2 regions of the Exiguobacterium sp. B2(2022) genome follow, and region 2 is predicted to be linked to the other one. Evidence: riboswitches for the same ligand, from Rfam matches in the RefSeq annotation. Region 2 holds a riboswitch; the other holds the start of a gene.

Region 1 (3,110 bases), on a different contig from region 2:
GGGAAGAAACTTTTTACGGGAGAAAGCGTATGAAAGAGAGAGAAAATCAACGAGGTGAAAGCATGAAAGGAAATGAAATCACGATTCAACCGGTTGATGCAGTCAATCGAGAGACGATCATTGCTCTATCAGTGGACGAGAAACAGTCCCGATTCATCGAGACGAATGCCGAGTCGCTTCAAGAGATGGTCGAGGATACGAAATATAATTGGCAGAGCTATGCATTTTATGACGGTGAGCGACCGGTTGGCTTCATGATGGTCGGAGCAGAAAATCAGACAGAACGTTATGTGTGGCTCGATCGTTTAATGATGGATCAAAACGAACAGGGGAAAGGCGTTGGGACGAAGTGCCTACGCATGGCAGTGGAATTCATCCAGACACAATACGACGTGGATGATATCATCCTGAGCCTCCATCAAGAGAATGAAGCCGCGAAACGATTTTATGCGAAAAACGGCTTTGTCGACAGCGGCTTGATTGATGAATGGAACGGCGAAGCAATCTGGGTCTATCACACAAAAACCCGACCGTCATAAGTCGGTCGGATTCTCGGATGGATTTGTTGTCTTTATAGCATTCATACTCATCGAAAAGAGAACGATAGCGGCAAATAAAAATAGGGGAACGAACCAGTTGTTTAGAAACGGATCGACAAACGTCGGTTCTTCCGGCCAGCTCCCTGTTGAGATTTGGGCGTTCCAACGGGTATAGAGTGCGATGCGTTCGAGTGTGTATAAGAGTCCGGATAAAAACAACAATATACCACCCGCTACAAGCTGATTGAAACGTGACATAAAACCCCTCCTCTATAGATGTTGTCTATAGTTTACCATTTCCATCCAATCGAGAGGCTTTTATTTAAGTATGCTCGGTCGCAGCTGTTTGACACGTGATAAGACGAGCCAACCGAGAAGCGCGCCTGTCAAACTAGAGGCAAGGAACGCTGGGACGAAGAAGAAGGCACCGAACGTCGAACCCATTAACAGTTTCGCATACGGGACGGCAATCAACGAGGCGATGACACCAGTTCCGATGATTTCTCCGAGAGCGGCAGCATAGACGCGATTCGTGCGAACGAAGAACATACCAGCAAGAAATGCACCAATCATGCCACCGGGGAACGCGAGAAGTGACCCTGTGCCGGTCATGACGCGAATGAGTCCGGTCACGAAAGCGACGAGAACGGCTCCAATCGGACCGACGGTAACTGCTGCAATCACGTTCACCATATGCTGAATCGGATAAGCGCGGGCGACACCCGTGGGAATCGAGATGAACATTGAGCCGACGACGGCGATGGCAACGAGCATTGCCATCCAAGTGAGTTGTTGAATACGCATGAATAGTCTCCTTTCAAAATAAAAACGCCACGTTTCCAGACGGAAAAATGGCGTGGATATACAGAGGCGTATCCCAAGCCACTTCCCTACGCTGGTATGAGCCAGATCAGGTTCAAAGGGTCCGGCAACATGCCGTCTCAGCCCGAAGGCTCCCCTAGTGGTCGATTATTGACTTGAGTATAGCATAACTAAAATCGGAAGGGAGGAGAAATTATCCCTCATTCTTGGCTAACAGGTCCTCATAGTCCTTCTCGTTCCAAAAGAGCGGTGAGATGGATTCGGGACCTTTTAATATTTCTCCATCTTGATCGTATACGATGGCATATCCGTTCTCGACATCGAACACGAACAAGTCGGCAGTCACTTCGGTCACGCCATTGCCGGCGATAATCACATCGTCAATTGGCTCCCGTGCCAGTTCGACACCCGCTTCATCGAGTTCGACGAGGAGGGCTGACGTGTACGCATGGCGGTCATAGACGGATTGAAATTCATCCTGCGTAAGGATGACGTCGGTAGGCGGGGCACTCGTTCCGAATTTTCGATTCTCTATCTCTTCGACATACTGAAGGAAAGACTCCTCTTGCCAAAACAGCGGAGCGACCGATTCGGAACCGTTGATTACCGTTCCGTCCTGACTGTCGAATACCGTGGCATACGTCCCGTCATCGAGTTTGAACGGATAAATATCTGCATATGTGTGCTCAAGCCCGTTTCCGGCAATGATGACGCGTTCAAACGTCTCGCGGAACGGTTTGATGCCTTGTTGTTCGAGCGCAGCGAGGAGCGGTTGTGTTTGTTCATATTGGTCATAGACGTCTTTAAAGTCTTCGCGCGTCCATTCAGTGATGGGTTCATCGGGTGATTCGATCGGGATCGGATTGTCTGCCACCGTATCCGTACAACCTGTGAGTAAAAGTGCCCCTAATCCGAATATCGCCCATCGTCTCATGATTTCATCCCCTTAACTGACATTTTCCACCATTTTATCATTCATGAATGAAAAGTAGAACCTGTGCACATTCTCACTCGGGGTGAGGACGTGTCGCGTAGTGATCGAGTGTGCTCTTAAAGTGGAGTGTGTCTTCTTCAGAAATCGTCACGCCTGAGGATGTGCCGTAGCGGACCGCATGATAAACGGACGGGTTCATCGGTAAATCGATGCGTTGGAACCACTCTTGCAGTGTCTCATGAGCACGCAATCGCTTGGCTGGTACGAGAGATTGGTTGAATGCGATCAGTGCATCGCGAATCGGGACGTTCGTGAACGCTGTGAGCGTCGAAACGGACGAAACGTTCTTGTTTTGTAACGATTCGAAAAGCGGGTCTGCGTTTGAATCAACATGATCTCGTGCGAGCGCCAAACGTTGCTTCCGTTTTCGATAGACATAGAAACTGAAGCAACAGAATGCGATCAAAAAAGCGACGAATAGCCCAAGATTTCGTCGTGTTGATTCGCCAGAGCTCGTGATTCTCTCAAAAAAGTGATGTTTTCCTTTTTGAGGATCCAATTCAAACGGGTAATCTGCTTTGGATTCACCAATTAAAATGCCATCATCCTCATCCGATAGGAGATCAGTCGGGGGACTATTATTTTCCTCGACCGGTATCGTTTCCGGGTTATAGAGCCACTCGAATACACTCGTCGCAATCACTATCATCGTGAACGTGCCAAGAAGTGTGGTGGCAATCAGGAGAAGAAACTTGTTCGTCCAGCGCAAGAAGACACCTCCTTTTGAATGTTCAGACTATTTGTTGTTTATCTTA
Region 2 (3,110 bases):
CCGAACGACATGTGACATTTTTGGTGCAGTATGTAGACGGACATCGTATTGATTTGACGATTCGAAGCATCGAGCAACTTGATGAGATGCTCGAAGCCGATTCGCTCAGTCAAATCGTGTTCGACCGAGACCATCATCCGAGTGTGACACCGTCAGACGACACATACCGTGTGACACGCCCGTCTGCTGATGAGTATGCGTCTTGTTGGAATGAATTTTGGTGGGTGTCACTCTATGTTGTCAAAGGAATCAAACGACACCAGGTGTTATACGCGCTCGATCATCTCGACATCATGCGAAATATGCTCCGTCAGATGATGCAATGGAATATCGGCTATGCGACGCACTTTTCTGTGAATCTCGGGAAATCGGGCGACGGGATGCGAGAGCATTTACCGGAAGAGTTGTGGGAGATGCTCACGGCGACGTATGCCTCGGCTGAGCTGAGCGCGATTGAAGACACGCATGACCGCCTGCAATCACTCTTCTTCTTTTGCGCGCAGCGTGTCGCGGAACAAGGTGATTTCGTCTTCCGGGAAGAAGAAGCCAGACGCGTCCGTGCCGCATGTGCAACACTTCGACATTCGAACGATTAATGAGGCCGTGAGCCGGGAAACGCTCCTTATAGAGAAAGGAGCGTTTTTTCATGAACCCATATACGACATTTATTGCTCTTCTAGTCGGAAGTCTTGTCCTCTTTGTCGGCATTCGTTTAAAGAAATGGCCAATCATTTTGGTTGCGATGCTTCCCCTTGGTCTCGTCGCATTTAATATGTTCTTACTCATCACGGGGCGCTAGGACATGTTCACTTGTCTTTTTGATACATCGATTTGATGAAGAAGGCACTCGGTAACAAAATGCCGATGGCGCCTTCGATGATGGCGAATAATCGGGTCAAACCAATCGGCAACAAATCACCAAATCCGATTGATAATAAAGTGACCCCGCTGAAATACAGGAGGTTTTCCCAAGTCGGTTCAACGGCATTCATGGATTCGAGTGAAGTCACAAGAATGACTGAATCACGAGACAAAGCATAATAAATCAATGTGAATCCTAACATGACACCAAGTAGGCTAACGAACAACTGAGCGAACAATCTCCCGTCAAATCCTGTTTGCTTGTACGTTTGACGTTTGAAAAACCAAAACACGTTCAAACTGATGAAGAGTAATGCAATGGTTAATAAAATCGTATTCAATCCGGACACATCCTTTTCATGTAAATGAGTTCATTTACCCATTCCCGAAGCGAAGAATGAAAAACAGAATCGGAAAAGGTTTGCAATTGATGAAAAGATTGATAGAATGTGGTCGAAGACGACTGAATTTCATAATGTTTGCCACTAGGGGAGTCGCGTCACGCGGCTGAGATGGACAAGGTCCAGACCCTTCGAACCTGATCTAGTTCACGCTAGCGTAGGGAAGTGGGCGAGACGACTCATATGGCTTCACCTAGATATGACTGTTCGAGACGCCGCTTCCGTTATGGGAGGCGGCGTCTTTTTATCTGTTATAAGGGGGAGTTATTATGAAATTTACAGATCACTTACGTCAGGAAGCGGATGGATTGTTTGAAGCAAGCTTTCATCATCCGTTCGTTCGTTCACTCGGAGAAGGAACGCTCGATGAGAAAAAGTTTAGACATTACGTCATGCAAGATTCGTATTACTTGAATCAATTCTCGAAAGTGCAGGCCAAAGGGGCGACGCTCGCACCGACGATGGAACTATCGAGTCGCTTTTTGACACATGCCTTACACACGATTGAGGCGGAACTCTCACTTCATCGTGAGTTCTTTACGATGCTCAACGTGACGGATGTTGAACTGGCGACATTCGAGCCGGCACCGACCGCTTACGCGTATGCGCTTCATATGCAACAGGCAGGACCGACACTCGGTGACGTATTGGCGTCAATCCTTCCGTGTTATTGGGTGTATTACGAAATCGGTGAACGTTTAAAAGATAAACGACCCGACCATCCGATTTATTCAGCTTGGATTGCGACGTATGGTTCGGAGTGGTTCCGTGAGTTGGTGGAAGAACAGATTGATCGGTTGGATGAATTGGCTGGACAAGCGACAGAAGAAGAACGGCTTCGTTACACAAAACTCTTCTTGAAGAGTTGCTATTACGAAGTCGCCTTTTGGGAAATGGCATGGACGCTTGAATCTTGGACGTTGTCTCAGGAGGTCAACCAATGAGACATGAGATTTGGAGCGAGATTCGAAAGCAGGCACCGTTGATCCACAACATCACAAATACAGTCGTAGCAAACTTTTCGGCGAATGGACTGCTCGCCCTCGGTGCCTCTCCGGTGATGGCAGATGCGATTGAAGAAGTGGCAGAGATGACGTTTGTGAGCGATGCGCTCGTGTTAAACATCGGGACACTCGGTACGATGACTGAGGCGACGATGATTCGTGCGGGACAAGCGGCGAACGAAGCGGGATGCCCGATTGTACTTGATCCGGTTGGAGTCGGGGCGACGTCATTCCGCCGGGATGTCGTCGAGCGTATTTTGCGTCACGTCCGTGTCACGGTCATTCGGGGAAATGCAGGAGAAATTGCGACATTGATAGGTGTCGATTGGGTAGCGCGAGGTGTCGATGCGGGTGACGGAGCATGCGAACCGCGACAATTGGCGCTTGAAGCAGCGAAACGATACGGGTGCGTCGTAGCCGTAACTGGAAAAGAAGACGTGGTCAGCGACGGGAGTGTTGTCATGGAAGTACGCGGTGGGACAAAACGGATGACTGAGACGACCGGTACGGGATGCTTACTTAGTGCGGTCGTCGGGGCATGTCTAGCAGTCGAAAAGAATGCGCTCAAGGCGACGGTGACAGCCGTGTCGGGATATTCCTATTGCGGGGAGTTGGCGAGCGAACGGGCAGAAGGACCGGGAGATTTTCCGATTCATTTTTTAAATGCCCTCCATCAATTGACACAATATACAATCCCGACGAATCGAATCGAGGTGTCGACATCATGAGACCGCAAGTATTGACGATTGCAGGATCTGATTCAGGGGGCGGAGCCGGTATTCAAGCCGATTTAAAAACGTTTCAAGAGCTCGGTGCGTTCGGGACGAGTGTGTTGACCGCTGTT

Evidence for each region. A riboswitch is a leader RNA that binds a small molecule or an ion and turns the genes downstream of it on or off. The one in region 2 is predicted to bind thiamine pyrophosphate.
Region 1: another riboswitch for thiamine pyrophosphate. It lies ahead of thiW (energy coupling factor transporter S component ThiW); the one in region 2 lies ahead of tenA (thiaminase II).

The regions. Positions count from the first base shown of each region.
Region 1 is NZ_JAPEHX010000035.1:23,772-26,881, reverse strand. Features, by position in the region: gene ON063_RS08640 (GNAT family N-acetyltransferase) at 63-539, shown strand; gene ON063_RS08635 (hypothetical protein) at 534-797, opposite strand; gene thiW (energy coupling factor transporter S component ThiW) at 858-1,343, opposite strand; TPP riboswitch at 1,410-1,509, opposite strand; gene ON063_RS08625 (hypothetical protein) at 1,555-2,295, opposite strand; gene ON063_RS08620 (hypothetical protein) at 2,369-3,064, opposite strand.
Region 2 is NZ_JAPEHX010000028.1:31,094-34,203, reverse strand. Features, by position in the region: gene ON063_RS07405 (aminoglycoside 6-adenylyltransferase) at 1-596, shown strand, start outside; gene ON063_RS07400 (hypothetical protein) at 647-799, shown strand; gene ON063_RS07395 (ion channel) at 807-1,211, opposite strand; TPP riboswitch at 1,339-1,443, shown strand; gene tenA (thiaminase II) at 1,532-2,206, shown strand; gene thiM (hydroxyethylthiazole kinase) at 2,203-2,994, shown strand; gene thiD (bifunctional hydroxymethylpyrimidine kinase/phosphomethylpyrimidine kinase) at 2,991-3,110, shown strand, end outside.